Linked DNA regions of Anaeromyxobacter diazotrophicus. The protein of the gene in region 2 interacts with the protein of the main gene of each other region in a pairwise test. Links are inferred from orthologs where the notes say so. Each region holds a gene or a part of one and is shown on either strand. Other genes may lie near its edges.

Region 1 (6,766 bases), on a different replicon or contig from region 2:
GCGCGCAGGCGAACGGCGTCACCGACAGTGAGGTCGTGTTCGGGATGAGCGCGCCGTTCTCCGGCCCGGCCCGGGAGCTCGGCCGCGAGATGAAGGTGGGGCTCGAGCTGGCCTTCGCCGCCGCCAACGACGCCGGCGGCGTGCACGGCCGCCGGCTGCGCCTGCTGGCGCACGACGACGGCTACGAGCCGGCCCGCGCGCTGGCGGGGACGAAGGAGCTCCTCGACCAGCGGCGCGTGTTCGGGATCGCCGGCAACGTCGGCACCCCCACCACCGCCGCCGCGCTCCCCTACGTGCTGGAGCGGGGGGCCCTCTTCTTCGGCGCGTTCACCGGCGCGAAGCTCCTGCGGAACGAGCCGCCGGACCGGTTCGTCTTCAACTACCGGGCGAGCTACGCCGAGGAGACCTCGGCGGTGGTCCGCTACCTGGTGGAGGTGCGGCGCTTCCGGCCCGGGCAGATCGCGGTCTTCGCGCAGGAGGACGCCTTCGGCGACGCCGGCTTCTACGGCGTGGCGAAGACCATGCGCCGCTACCGCTACGACCCCGGCCAGGTGCTCCGCGTCGGCTACAAGCGGAACACCCAGGACGTGACGGACGCGGTGCGGACCATCCGCCAGCACGCCCCGCGGCTCAAGGCGGTGGTGATGGTCGCGACCTACAAGGCGGCGGCGCGCTTCATCGAGAAGGTGAAGGAGTCCGGCGCTCCGCTCGTCTTCACCAACGTCTCCTTCGTCGGCTCGAACGAGCTGGCCGAGGAGCTGATGCCGCTCGGCCCCCGCTTCGCGGAGGGCGTGATCGTGACCCAGGTCGTGCCGCTGCCGACCTCCGCCGCCACCGCCATCCTCCGCTACAAGGACCTGCTCGCGCGCCACGCGCCGGGAGAGCGCCCCGACTTCGTCTCGCTGGAGGGCTACCTGGCGGGCACGCTGCTGGTGGAGGGCCTGAAGCGCGCCGGGAAGAACCTCACCACCGACACCCTGGTCGACGCGCTGGAGAGCATCCGCGGGCTCGACCTCGGCATCGGCGTGCCGCTCTCGTTCGGCCCCTCCGAGCACCAGGCCTCCCACAAGGTATGGGGGACCGTCCTCGACGGCAGCGGGACCTACAAGACGCTGGACCTGGAGTAGCGCGCCGGGCATGAGGACCTCGTGACGCGCGGGGTCCTGCGGCTGGCGGTGGTCGGACACGTCGAGCACGTGACCCTGGGGCGCGTCCCGGCGCTGCCGCCTCCCGGCGGCATCGCGCACCTCGCCGCGCCCCGGACCTTCGCCGGCGGCGGGGGCGGGGTGGCGCTCCTGCAGCTGGCGAAGGCGCCGGCCGAGGTGCACCTCTTCACGGCGCTCGGCTCGGACGAGGCGGCGGGCGAGGTCGCGGCGGCGCTGCGCGGCGCCGCGGCCACGGTCCACGCGGCGCGCCGCGCCGGCCCGCACACCCGCGACGTCGTCCTCGTGACCCCGGACGGCGAGCGCACCATCGTCGTCGTGGGCGAGCCGCTCCACCCGCGGGCCGAGGACCCCCTGCCCTGGGAGCTGCTCGCCGCCTGCGACGCGGTCTACTTCACCGCCCAGGACCCCGCGGCGCTGCGGCGCTGCCGCGCGGCCCGGCGCCTCGTCGTCAGCGCGCGCCGGCGGGAGGCGCTGGCGGCCTCGGGCGTACGCGCCGACGTGGTGGTGGGGAGCGCGGTCGACCCGCGCGAGGCGAGCCGGCTCGCCGACTACCCGGTCCCCCCGGGCGCGCTCGTCCTGACCGAGGGCCCGGCGGGCGGGCGCGTCGAGCGCGCGGACGGGACGGTGGAGCGCTTCCCGGCGCCGCCCCCGGCGCGCGTCACCGGCGCCGCCTACGGCGCGGGCGACAGCTTCGCCGGCGCGCTCACGTTCTTCCTGGCCTGCGGGCTCCCGGTGGTCGAGGCCTGCGCCCGCGCCGGGCCCTACGGGGCGGCGGTGCTGGCCGGCCTCGACCCCGGCGCGGCCCAGCTCCCGCTGGTGCTCACACCAGCTTGAGCGCGGCCGCCGCCGGGTCCGCCTGCCTCACGGTGAGCACCGGCACCGGCGAGGTCTGGACCACCTTCTCGGCCACGCTGCCGAGGAGCGCGTGGGCGAGGCCCCGCCGGCCGTGCGTGCCCATCACGATGAGGTCGGCGCGCTCCTCCTCCGCGGCGGCCACGATCTCCTGCCAGGGCGCGCCGAGCTTCACCAGCGCGCGCGGGTGGACGCCGTCGCGGTCGGCCCGCGCCACGAGCCGCTCCAGCGCGCGCTGCGCCTCCTCCACCAGCGGCGAGGCGAGGTCGCCTCCCGCCTCGCACATGGCGGCGGCGGCGTAGCCCCCGAGCTCGCAGACGTGCACGACCGACAGCGCGGCGTTCATGCTGCTCGCCATGTCGAGCGCCACCTGGAGCGCGCCCGCCGAGGAGCCGTCGAGATCCGTCGCGAAGAGGATGTGCCGGAACGCGCCCATGGCTCCCTCCTGCGCAGGGATCAGACCACTGTCCCTCGTTCAAGGGGAGCCCTCGGGCTGCGGTATGGCGTCGCGCACCCCCCCTCGACAGGGGGATCTCAGGCGCCGCGCGCGAACTCGCCCATGAAGGCGATGAGCTCGTCCACCCAGGCCGGCTCCACCGCGTTGTAGGTCGAGACGCGGATGCCGCCCACCGAGCGGTGCCCCTTGAGCCCGACCATCCCGCGCTTCTTCGCCTCGGCCACGAACCGCTCCTCGTCCTGCTCGGAGGGGAGCCGGAAGACGACGTTCATCACCGAGCGGCTCTCCCGCTCGACCGGCGAGCGGTAGAAGGACGCGTGCTGGTCGATGGCGGCGTAGAGCTTCTGCGCCTTCAGCCGGTTGCGCTGCTCCATGGCGCCGAGTCCGCCCTGGCCCTTCAGCCAGGCGAGGACGTTGCGGATCATGTAGATGCCGAAGGTGGGCGGCGTGTTGTAGAGCGACCGGTTCTCGGCCGGCGTGCGGAGCTGGAAGATCTTGGGGATGTCCTTGCGACCGCGAGCGACGAGCTCCTTCGAGACGATCACCACCACCACGCCCGACGGCCCGATGTTCTTCTGGGCGCCGGCGTAGACGAGCCCGAAGCGCGCCGGGTCGAACCTCCGCCACAGGAAGTCGCTCGACATGTCGGCGATCAGCGGGACGGCGCCGGGCGCGGGGAACGGCCGGCCCGGGTCGACCTCGTACTGCACGCCGTGGATGGTCTCGTTCGAGGTGACGTGCACGTAGGCCGACTCGGGGTCGACCTTCACCTCCGCCGGGCGCGGGACGCGCGTGTAGCTCTTCTCCTTGCCCTCGCCCACCCCGGTGGAGCACGAGACGCGGGCGGCGCCGCCCAGCATGGCGGTCGCGACCTTCGCCTCGGAGAAGGCCTTCTCGCCCCAGGCGCCGCTCACCACGTACTCTGCGGTGCGGCCCTTCTCCACCAGGTTCATCGGGATCTGCGCGAAGAGCTGCGAGGCGCCGCCCTGCACGAAGAGCACCTCGTGGCTGTCGGGTACGCCGAGCAGCTCGCGGAGGAGCGCGATGGCCTCGTCGTGGACCTTCTCGTACTCCTTGCCGCGGTGGCTGTGCTCCATGACCGACATGCCGCTGCTGGCGAAGTCGACGAGCTCGTCGCGGGCGCGCTCGAGCGCGGGCAGCGGGAGGGCGGCGGGGCCGGCGTTGAAGTTCTTGACGCGGTTCATGGGGACCTCGTTCGGTGGGAGCCGGGAGCTTAACGCAGTCCCCGGCGCCGATCTCGACCCTCGCGCGCCGCCCCTCTACGGGCGCGCGCGCCCGTGGTACGAAGTCCGGCAGCCCGGAGCCTCCCCGACGCCCATGACCCAGCCGCCGCGCCCTCCCCTCCTCGACCGGCTCACCGCGTCCTCGCTGCGGCACCCGTGGCTGTACCTCGGCACCGCGCTCGCCCTCGCCGTGGGGAGCGGGCTGCTGGCCTCGCGGCTCGAGGTCCGCTCGAGCTTCGCGGAGCTCCTCCCCTCCGACGTCCCGAGCGTGCGCCTCCTCCACGACCTCGTCCGGCGGGTCGGCGGGGACGGCACCGTGCTCGTCATGGTGGAGGCGGTGGCGGGCCCGCAGGACCTCGCGCGCGCGGAGGCGATGGGCAAGCTCCTGGCCGACGACTACCTCGCCTACGGCCCGGGCGTGATCCGCTCGGTCGAGTGGAGCATGAAGCCGGTCGAGTCCTGGTTCGGCGACCACTGGCCCATGTTCGTGCCGCTCGAGGACCTGCAGCGGGCGCGCGACGCGCTCCGCCAGGAGAAGGCCCGGGCGAAGGCGCGCCTCCTCGACCTCGGGCTCGACGACGCGCCCCCGGAGCCGGTCCGCGCGCTCCGCGCCGGCCCGCTCGCCGACGTCCTCGACCCCTCCAAGCCGACGCCCCGGGAGCAGGTGGCGAAGCGCTTCGCCCGCTACCGCGACGGCTACCTCGTCCACCCGGACGGGCGCTCCGTGACGATCGTGGTCCGCCCCACCGGCACGAGCCTCGGGGTGGCGGAGACGCGCGCCCTGCTCGACCGCATGCGCGCCACCGCCGACGCGCGCCTGAAGGAGCCGGCCGGCCAGCACCTGCGGGTTGGCTTCGGCGGCACCTTCCCGGCGCTGCTCGTGGAGTACGAGTCCATCATCCACGACGTCGGCTCGACGTTCCTGTTCGTGTTCGCGCTCGTCCTGACCTCGCTCGTGCTCTTCTTCCGCGACCTGCGCTCGGTGGCGGTGCTGGCGGTGGCCATCCTGGTCGCGATCGCGATCACCTTCGGGATCACCCGCCTCGTCATCGGCTACCTCAACACGCAGACCGCGTTCCTCGGCTCCATCGTGGTGGGGAACGGCATCAACTACGGCCTCATCTACCTGGCGCGGCTGAACCAGCTGCGGCGGCGCGGGATCGGCCTCGAGCCGGCCTGCCTGGAGGCGGCGCGCGACGCCGCCAAGGCCACCCTGCTCGCCGCCATCGCCACCAGCGTCTCCTTCGGCACCCTCATCCTGGCCGCGAACCGCGGCTTCAGGCACTTCGGGTTCATCGGCGGCATCGGCATGACGCTGTGCTGGGTGCTCACCTTCGCGCTCGTCCCGGCGCTCATGCAGCTCCTCGAGCGGGTCCGGCCCTGGCGCGCCGCCCCCGGCGCGGCCGGCGGCCCCCCCGGGCGCGCCGTGCCCTCCTGGCTGGAGCGGGCGTTCGCCCGGCCGCTCCTGGTGACGGTCCTCTTCGGGGTCGCGACGCTGGCCGCGGGCGGGTACTTCGTCTCGCGGCTCGGCACCGTCGAGGAGACGAACCTCGCGAACCTGTCGAACGACGTGCGCGGGGACCCCGAGGCGGCGCGCGACGCGGCCCGCGCCAACGCCGCCACCGGGCGCTCCAACGCCGGCGCGATCGCGCTCCTGCCCTCGGAGGCGGACGCCGACGCCTACTGCCGCGTCGTGCGGGAGCGCACGGCGGAGCGCCGACAGCAGGGCATCGTCGACGGCTGCGAGACGCTCGCCAGCGTGGTCCCGGAGCACCAGCCGGAGAAGCTGGCGCTGCTGGCCGAGCTCCGCGCCGGCCTGAGCCAGGCGACGCTGGAGGCGCTCCCGCCCGCCGAGGCGGCCCGGGCGCGCGCCCTCCGCGCCGACCTGGCCCGCCAGCGGCCCATGACCGTGGCCGAGGCGCCCGCCAGCCTCGTCGACCGCTTCCGCGAGCGGGACGGCACCGTCGGGCGCATCGCCTTCGTGCGCGCCTCGGGCGACGCCAAGCTCGAGCTCGCCCAGAACATGTTCGCCTTCGCGTCGCTGGTGCGCGGGGTGCCCGTGGGTGGGCGGACCTGGGACGCGGTCGGAGAGAACCTCATCTTCGCCGACCTCCTCTCGAACGTGCAGCGGGAGGGGCCGGTGACCACCCTCCTCTCGTTCGCGGGAGTCTGCCTGCTCGTCGCGCTGTTCTACCGGCGCTGGCGGCTCTCCAGCCAGGTGCTGACCTCGCTCTTCGCGGGCGCGGTCCTCATGGCGGGGGTCGGGACCCTCATCGGGCTGAGGATCAACGTGTTCAACTTCATCGTCTTCCCCATCACCTTCGGCATCGCGGTCGACTACGGCGTGAACGTGGCCGAGCGCGCCGAGCGCCGCGGGGACGTGCTCGCCGCGCTGGCCGAGGTCGGGCCGGCCGTCGCGCTGTGCTCCTGGACCACCGTGGTCGGCTACGGCTCGATGATCTTCTCGCTCAACAAGGCGATCCGCTCCTTCGGCTGGTACGCGATGATCGGCGAGCTCACCACCATCGTCGCGGCCCTGGTGCTCCTGCCGGCGATCGCGATCGTCCGGCGGCGGGAGCACGCGTGAGGGCCCCCGTGCGCGGAGGCGGCCGGGCGCTGGCCGCGGCGCTCGCGCTGGCGGCGTCGCCCGGGCTCGCGGCTGGCCCGGCGCCCGAGGCCCCGCCGCCCGCGGACGGCGCCGTCGCGCCTCACGGGAGCGGCGCGCCCGAGGACCCGAAGGCGCTCCGGGTCGACGTGCGCGACTTCCAGGTGGTGAAGAACGACTCCGGGCCGATCAACTACTACACGGTGGTGGCGGACGCGGACGGCGAGTACCTCCACGGCTCGTACGTGCCGCCCATGGAGACGACCGTGCTGGCGTGGACCATGCCCGACCGGCTGCGCCGCTCGGCCGCCCGGGTGCGCTGGCGCTGGCGCGCGGCGATCCTGCCCGTCGGCGGCAACGAGTGCGTCTCCGGCAAGAACGACTCCGCCGCCGTGGTGTACCTCACGTTCAAGCGCGGCTTCCGCTGGTACGCGCTCAAGTA
Region 2 (7,867 bases):
CCGTCTTCGTGACCGTCACCGTCTGCGGCGGGCTCGCGCTCTCGGCGCTGGTGGGCGCGCAGTGGCTCCACGCCCGCGACGCCGAGCGCGGCGAGTTCTACGCGCTGGCGCTCTTCGCGGCGGCGGGCATGTCGCTCCTCGGCAGCGCCGCCGACCTGCTCATGACGTTCATCGCCATCGAGGTGATGAGCCTCGCCACCTACGCGCTGGCGGCCTACATGCGGCGCGGCCGCAAGCCGGCCGAGGCGGCGTTCAAGTACTTCGTGCTGGGCGCCTTCTCTTCGGCGCTCCTGCTGTACGGGACGGCGCTCGTCTACGGCGTGACCGGCTCCACCCTCTTCTCGGACTTCGCCCGCGGCTCGGGCGCGCTGCTCGTCATCGGGCTCGGCCTCGTCGGCGCCGGCCTGGCCTTCAAGATCGCGGCGGTGCCGTTCCACCTCTGGACGCCCGACGTCTACGAGGGCGCGCCCACCCCGGTGACCGCCTTCATGGCGGCGGGCGTGAAGACGGCCGGGTTCGCGGTGCTGGTGCGCGTGCTCATGGCGGTGTGGGGCGGCGCGGTGATGGGCTCGGCCCGCTTCGGCGCGGTGGCCGCGGCGCTGGCGGTGCTGACGATGCTGTTCGGCAACCTGCTGGCGGTCCCGCAGCGCAGCGTGAAGCGCATGCTGGCGTACTCGTCCATCGCGCACGCCGGCTACCTGCTCGTCGGCGTGGTCTCGGCCGGCGCGGCCGGGGCGCGCGAGAGCGCCCTGTCGAGCGTGCTCTTCTACCTGGCCGCCTACACCGCCACCGTCATCGGCGCGTTCGCGGTGGTGGGCGCGGTGGAGCGGACCGACGTCCGGGCCGAGCCCGCCGACGCCTGGGACCTGTCGCGCCTGGCCGGCCTGGCGCGCCGCCGCCCGGGCCTCGCCTTCGTGATGGCCGTGTTCATGCTGTCGCTGGCCGGCATCCCGCCCACCGCGGGGTTCGTCGGGAAGTTCCTCATCTTCAAGGCCGCCATCAACGCCCAGGCGTACGGGCTCGCCATCATCGGCGTCCTGACGAGCGCGCTCGGCGCGTACTACTACCTGCGCGTGGTGGTCTACATGTACATGCGCGCGCCGGAGGCGGGCGAGGAGGGCGCGCTCGCGCTCGGCCCCGCCCTGTCGGTGGCGCTGGCGGCCTCGGCGGTGGCGGTGGTGGTGCTCGGCATCGGCCCCGGCCCCATCGCCGACCTGGCCCGCGCCGCGTCGATGCTGACGCAGTAGCGGGAGGGGCCCGCTAGCCCCCGTCGCGCGCCCGGAGGCCCAGCGCCTTCATCTTGCGCCACAGGGTGGTCGGCGAGACCTCGAGCTCGCGCGCGACGCGGCCCAGGTCGCCGCCGCAGCGGCTGAGGGCCGCCTCGACCGCGCGCCGCTCGGCGGCCTCGACCGCGCCGGCCAGGGTCTGGGCTGCGCTCGCGCCGGGCACCTCCGGGGCGGGCTCGAAGTGGATGTCCGCGTCCGAGAGCACGGCGTGCGGCGTCAGCGCGGCGGCCTGCTCGATCATGTTCTCGAGCTCGCGCACGTTGCCGGGCCACGGGTAGCCGAGCAGCTTCTGCATCGCCTCCGGCGAGAGGGACTTCCGCTCGCCGGTGCGCTCCGCGAACCCCTCCAGGAAGCGCTGGGCCAGGAGCGGGATGTCCTCGCGCCGCTCGCGGAGCGGGGGGATGCGCAGCGGCACCACGTTGAGCCGGTAGTACAGGTCCTCGCGGAAGCGCTTCTCGGCCACGGCGGCCTTGAGGTTCTGGTTGGTGGCGGCGATGACACGGACGTCCACCTTCACCGAGAGCGACTCGCCCACCCGGCGGATCTCGCCCTCCTGGATGGCGCGCAGGAGCTTCGCCTGCGAGCCGAGCGCGGTCTCGGCGATCTCGTCGATGAAGAGCGTGCCGCCGTCCGCCTCCTCGAAGAGGCCGCGCCGGGCGCGCGTGGCGCCGGTGAAGGCGCCGCGGGCGTGCCCGAACAGCTCCGACTCGAGCAGGGTCTCGGTGATGGCGGCGCAGTTGATGGGCACGAACGGCTTGTCGCGGCGGCGGGAGGCGGCGTGCAGCGCGCGGGCGATGAGCTCCTTGCCGGTCCCCGACTCGCCGGTGACGAGCACGGTCGCGTCGCTGGGCGCGACCCGCACCACGCGGTCGAGCAGCTCGCGCAGCGCCGCGGAGCGGCCCACGATGTGCTCGAGCCCGTAGCGCGCGCGGAAGTCGCGCCGGAGCAGGCTCACCTCGCCGAGCAGCCGCCGCTTGTCCATCGCCTTCGCGACGCGCAGGAGCAGCTCGTCCTCCTTGAACGGCTTCGCGATGTAGTCGTAGGCGCCGCGCCGGATCGCCTCCACCGCCGATTCGATCGTCCCGTAGGCGGTCATCACGATGACCTGGGCGGTGGGCGCGGCCTCGAGCGAGGCCCGCAGCACCTCCATGCCGTCCACCGCGCCCATGCGCACGTCGGTCAGCACCACGTCGAACTGCTCCGCGCCGAGCCGCTGGACGGCGGCGGCGCCGTCCTCCGCCTCGGTCACGGCGTAGCCCGCCTCGCGCAGCAGGAGGGCGGTGGTGGCGCGCATGTTCCGCTGGTCGTCCACGACCAGCACCCGGCCCGCTCCCCCGGCCTCGAGCGGCTGCGCCCGCGTCGCGTCGGCTGCCGCCTCGTTCATGGCTCATCCTCGGCCGAACCGGCGTCCGGTTTCAACGGGGACGTCGGGCGGATCGGCAGGCGGAGCGAGAACACCGTGCCGCCCTGCGGGCCGGGGCGCGTCTCGATGCGGCCGTGGTGGTCGTCGACGATGCGCTTCACCACCGCCAGGCCGAGCCCGGTGCCGGTGGCCTTGGTGGTGAAGAAGGGCTCGAAGATACGGTGGCGCACGTCCTCCGGGATCCCGGGGCCGGTGTCGCCGAGCTCCAGCACCACGCCCCCCTCCTCGGCCCGGGCGCGGACGGTGAGCGTCCCGGCGCCGCCCATGGCCTGGGCTGCGTTGAGGACCAGGTTCAGCACCGCCTGCCGCAGCAGGCGCGCGTCCATGGGGACGGGCGGCAGGTCGTCCGCCAGCTCGCGCTCGACCCGCACCCCGCGGCCGCCGTCGCCGAGGGCGGCCGCCAGGGCGGCGTCGACCACGGGCGCGAGCGGCTCCGCGCGCACGGTCGGCCGCGACGGCCGCGCGAAGTCGAGCAGGTCGCCCACCATGCGGTTGAGCCGCTCCGCCTCCTCGCCCACGATGTCGAGCAGCATCCGCGCGTCGCCGCGCTGCGGCACCAGCCGCCGCAGCGAGCCGAGCGAGTTGAACACCACGCCCAGCGGGTTGCGGACCTCGTGGGCCACCACCGCCGCCAGCTCGCCCAGGGCGGCCAGCCTCTCCTGCCGCACGAGCTGGTCCTGGGCCCGCGCCAGGTCGGCGTAGGAGCGGCGCAGGTCCTCGTACAGCCCGGCGTTCTCCACCGCCACCGCCAGCTGGTTCGCGATGGCGGTGGCGCGCTCGACCTCGGCCGGCGTGAAGCGGCGCGGGCCGCGCGTCTCGGCGATGAGCGCCACGCCGATGGGCCGCTCGCGCACCACGAGCGGCAGCCCCAGGTAGGCGCGCGCGCCGGTGAGCGTCTTGAGCTCCGCGTCGACGCGGACGTCCTGGGTCACGTCGGCCATGGCGATGGGCGTCCGCTGCTCGTAGACGAGCCGCGACAAGCTGTGCTGGAGGCGCAGCGAGATGCCGTGGCCGACGAGGCGCGCGCCGCTCCCGGAGGCGGCGCGGACCACCATCCGGTCGCGCTGCGCGTCCGCCAGGAGCAGGTACCCGTCGGGCGCGTCCACGATGCGCGCCAGGTTGCGCACGCCGGCCTCCAGCACCTGGCTCAGCTCCAGGGTGGCGACGAGCGAGCGGCCTACCTCGTGGACGAGCGACAGCTCCTCGACGCGGTGCCGCGCCTCGGCGTAGAGCTCCGCGTTCTCGAGCCCCATGGCCGCCTCGCCCGCCAGCGCCAGGGCGAGCGCGATCTCCGCCTCGCTGTAGCGCCGCTCCGGGCCGTCGGCGAGCGCCACCACGCCGCGCGTCGCCCCGCGCGCCGAGAGCGGCACGAGCAGCACCGAGAGCGGCGGCGGCGCGATCTCGCCCGGCCGGGGCGCGTCGATGACCTGCAGCCCCCACGCTGGCTCGCACGCGCCGAGCGCGCGCCGGACGAGGTCGCTGCGGGCGAGCGGGATCGCGATCTGCGCCGGCGGCAGCGGGGTCCCGAAGCCGGCCACGCCGGTCAGCCCCTCGCCGTCCTGGTCCAGCTGCAGCACCACCACCGACCGGACCGCGAGCGCGCGGGCCATCTCCTGGCTCGCCTCCTCGAGGAGCCGGCGCGCGTCGCCCGGCGCGGTCGCGAAGACGCGCAGCGCGAGCGCGTTGACCGCCTCCAGGTCGGCCACGCGGCGCCGGGTGTCCGCGAACAGGCGGGCGTTCTCGACCGCGACCCCGAGCTGCACGCCCACCGCGGTGAGGAGCGAGAGCTCGCCGTCGGTGAACGGCTCGGGCCGCCGGCGGCCGAGCACGAACGCGCCCAGCACGCGGTCCTTCGCGAGCAGCGGGACGCCGACGGCGGCGTGCACGCCCTCCTGGTCGCGCATCCAGGCCTGGCCGGGGCTCGCCGGCCGGAGCTCCGGGTGATGGATGATCTTGCCCTCGGCGGCGGCCTGGCCGGCGGGGCCCTTGCCGAGCGGCAGCCGTGACGTCCGGGCCGCCGTCTCGGCCGAGACCCCGAGGCAGGCGGTCTGGCGGAGCTCGCCCGCCTCGAGCAGGTAGGCGGCGGCGGTCTCGGCGCGGAAGGTGGCCGAGGTGCGGCGGAGCGCGTTCTCGAGCAGGAGCACCGGGTCGAGCGTGGCGGTCGCCACCGCCATGTCGTTGAGGAGGGTCAGCTCGGCCACGCGCCCGCGCAGGTCGCCCAGCAGCCGGTGCGTCTCGACCGCCGAGGCGAAGTGCGCGCCGAGCGCCTCCAGCAGGTCGGTGCGGCAGGCCTCGGGCGAGCGCGGCTCGCGGAAGCCCGCCGAGAGCACCCCGACCGTGCTCGAGCGAAAGCGCGCCGGCGTGCTCGCCACCGTCGCGAGGCGCAGCGGCGCGAGCAGCTCCTGGAGCGCTCCGGGCAGCTCCGCCACCTGGCGCACCCGCACCTGCCCGCCCAGGCCCACCGACTCGAAGACGTTGCCGGTGACCGGAGCGCGCCCGAGCCGCCGGCGGTCGGCCTCGTCGCCGCCGTGCAGGTGGAGCAGCACCGCCTCGCGCCGGTCGCGCTCGAGGAGGAAGAAGCCCACCACCGGGGCGCCGAGCAGCGCGGAGGCCTCCTCCCCGGCGCGCGCGAGGAACAGCTCGAGGTCGGGCGCCGCGCCGGCCGCCTCCGCCACCCGGTTGAGGGCGGCCAGCTCGGCGTTGCGCGCCTGGAGCGCGGCCAGCTCGCCCTCGCCCGGCGGCACCGCGGTCACCGCCCCTCGCCCCGCAGCACCCGCTTGTCGCCCACGCGCAGCGTGACCTTCTCGCGGTCGAAGTACTCGGCCAGCGGGATGACGTGCTTGCGCGTCGCGCCGACGAGCTCCTTGAACTCCTGGGTGGTGATCTCCCGGCGCACCGCGAGGTGCGCCACCAGCCGCTCGCGCAGGCCGTGGATCGCCCCCGCGTCGTAGTAGAGCTCGGAGGAGACGCGCACCGCGGCGCCCTCGGCGAGCAGCAGCTTCAGCACCGCCGCCACCTCCTCCGGCGCGGCGCCGGCGAGGCCGGGCAGCTCGGACAGCCAGGGCGGGGTGAGACCCCCCTTCACCAGCGCTGCGGTCACGGTGGCTTTGAGCGCGCCGCCGGCCGCGCCGCTGGCGGCGCGGTGGGTGGGGAGGCGCACCTGATCGGCCTCGGTGACGAGCTCGCCCTTCTCGACGAGCTGCGCGAGCAGGCGGGCGAAGAGCCTGGCGTCCGTGACCGGCGGCAGCCGCCCGCGCAGCTCCTCCCGCGAGATGCCGGTCGCGAGCGGGTGCGAGGCGTGGAACGCCTTCACCGCCTCGACCAGCCGGGCCGCCAGCCCGCGCGCAACCTCGCCGGCCACGTAGGCGCGCTTCTCGCGGTCGAAGAGGACCGCGCCGCCCTTCGCCCCCAGGCGCTCGAGCGCGCCCTGCAGCGCCTTGGGCGAGAGGCCCGTTCGGCCGAGCAGCGCGTCCGCGGCGAGGCCCGCCGGGCCGGCGCTGGCGAGCACCGCCGTGAGCCGCGCCTCGACGTCGCCCTTCGCCAGCGCCTCGAGCTGCTCCACCTCGGCCGGGCGGCCGCGCCGCCGGCGCCGCACCGCCACCGCCAGGACCCGCCCGCCGGCGAGCGTCTTGCCGCGCCCCTCGAGCACCGCGAACCCGCGCAGGATGAAGCGCTGGCCGGGGAGGGCGGCGGCCGGCGACGCCAGCCGGAGCTGCGCCAGGGCGGTCGCGCCGGGCGCGAGCTCGGCGCGGTCGAGCAGCGACACCGCCGCCTGCACCTGCGCCGTCCCCACGTGGAGCAGCAGCTTCGCGCGGTGGCGCAGCGGCTTCGGCGCGGCGGCGAGCAGCGTCAGCTCGACGTCCAGCGCGTGGCTCAGCGGGACCACCCCGGCGTGCACCAGCGCCTGCCCGCGCGAGATGGTCTGCGCCTCGACGCCGGGGAGGTTCACCGCCGTGCGCTGGCCGGCGAGCGCGCGCTGCACCGGCTGCCCGTGGACCTGGACCGACCGCACCCGCAGCCGCCCCTGGCCCTGGGCCGGCGGCGAGAGCACCACCTCGTCCTCGACCGCCACCGCGCCCGAGAGCAGCGTCCCGGTGACCACGGTCCCGAACCCCTTCAGCGAGAAGGCCCGGTCCACCGGCAGGAAGAGCGGGCCGTCGGCGGGGCGTTCCGGCACCTCCCGCGCCAGCCGGGCCACCTCGGCCACCAGCGCCGGCAGCCCCTCGCCGGTGCGGGCGGAGACCGGGACCAGCGCGGCCTCCTCCAGGAACGTCCCCTTCGCGGCGGCGCGGACGTCCGCCTCGAGCAGCGGCAGCCAGTCGGCGCCGAGCTCCGGCAGCAGGTCGGACTTGGTGATGGCGACCACGCCGCGCGGGACGCCGAGCAGCCGGCAGATGTCGAGGTGCTCGCGCGTCTGGGGCATGACGCCCTCGTCGGCCGCGACCACCAGCACCACCAGGTCGATGCCGCCCGCGCCCGCCGCCATCGCGCGCACGAACCGCTCGTGGCCGGGGACGTCCACCACCCCGGCCACCGTGCCGTCCGGCAGCGCCAGGTGCGCGAAGCCGAGCTCGATGGTGATCCCGCGGCGCTTCTCCTCCCGGAGCCGGTCGGTGTCGACGCCGGTGAGCGCCTTCACCAGCGCGGTCTTGCCGTGGTCGATGTGCCCCGCGGTCCCGAGGACGATCCGCTTCATTCGCGCCTGAACCGGGAGATCACACCCCGACCTCGCCCGGGTCGCTGCCGGGCTCGCCGCTGCCGCCGTGGAGCTGGTAGTCCCAGCCGAAGACGACGAGCTCCTCCGTCTCCAGGGCGAAGAAGTCGGCGTGGTGGCCGGCCGGGCGCACCACCATGGCCGCGGTGCGGATGTCGCGGGCGCCCGCCTTCTCGGCGGTGACGCGGCCCGCCCCCAGGGTCTGGCCGCTCACGGTGACGTCGTCCACCACCAGCACCTTCTTCCCGCGCAGGGCCATGACCGCCTGCGCCACCGAGCGGCGGCCGTACTTGCGGACGCGGATGGGGCGGAACTCGGCGCGGAAGTAGCTGGCGATGGCGCCGCCCAGGAACACGCCGCCGTTCACCACCCCGAGCACGACGTCGGGCTTGAACTCCGGCTCCATCCGCTCCGCCAGCTCGCGCGCGATGTCGCCGAACTCGG

What was found. Proteins that work in one complex are often made in the same cells at the same time.
Region 1: the proteins of selB (region 2) and serC interact in binary tests that used the Escherichia coli proteins (3 or more experiments, as listed by UniProt). The link is inferred for Anaeromyxobacter diazotrophicus from one-to-one orthologs.

Annotation. Positions count from the first base shown.
Region 1 is NZ_BJTG01000006.1:328,021-334,786, reverse strand. The notes cover bases 1,617-4,476. They hold serC (3-phosphoserine/phosphohydroxythreonine transaminase), read right to left. Parts: upstream 3,681-4,476; coding sequence 2,553-3,680; downstream 1,617-2,552. Other genes in these bases: HWY08_RS14370 (efflux RND transporter permease subunit), read left to right, coding at 3,814-4,476; HWY08_RS14380 (universal stress protein), read right to left, coding at 1,987-2,454; HWY08_RS14385 (PfkB family carbohydrate kinase), read left to right, coding at 1,617-2,000. Also shown: HWY08_RS14390 (ABC transporter substrate-binding protein), read left to right, coding at 1-1,127; more of HWY08_RS14385, read left to right, coding at 1,149-1,616; more of HWY08_RS14370, read left to right, coding at 4,477-6,306; HWY08_RS14365 (DUF3047 domain-containing protein), read left to right, coding at 6,303-6,766. UniProt on the Escherichia coli protein: Catalyzes the reversible conversion of 3-phosphohydroxypyruvate to phosphoserine and of 3-hydroxy-2-oxo-4-phosphonooxybutanoate to phosphohydroxythreonine. Is involved in both pyridoxine and serine biosynthesis.
Region 2 is NZ_BJTG01000008.1:1,682-9,548, reverse strand. The notes cover bases 4,933-7,827. They hold selB (selenocysteine-specific translation elongation factor), read right to left. Parts: upstream 7,406-7,827; coding sequence 5,459-7,405; downstream 4,933-5,458. Other genes in these bases: HWY08_RS16040 (phosphoribosyltransferase), read right to left, coding at 7,425-7,827; HWY08_RS16050 (GAF domain-containing protein), read right to left, coding at 4,933-5,462. Outside these bases: HWY08_RS16060 (NADH-quinone oxidoreductase subunit N), read left to right, coding at 1-1,247; HWY08_RS16055 (sigma-54-dependent transcriptional regulator), read right to left, coding at 1,261-2,670; more of HWY08_RS16050, read right to left, coding at 2,667-4,932; more of HWY08_RS16040, read right to left, coding at 7,828-7,867. UniProt on the Escherichia coli protein: Translation factor necessary for the incorporation of selenocysteine into proteins. It probably replaces EF-Tu for the insertion of selenocysteine directed by the UGA codon. SelB binds GTP and GDP.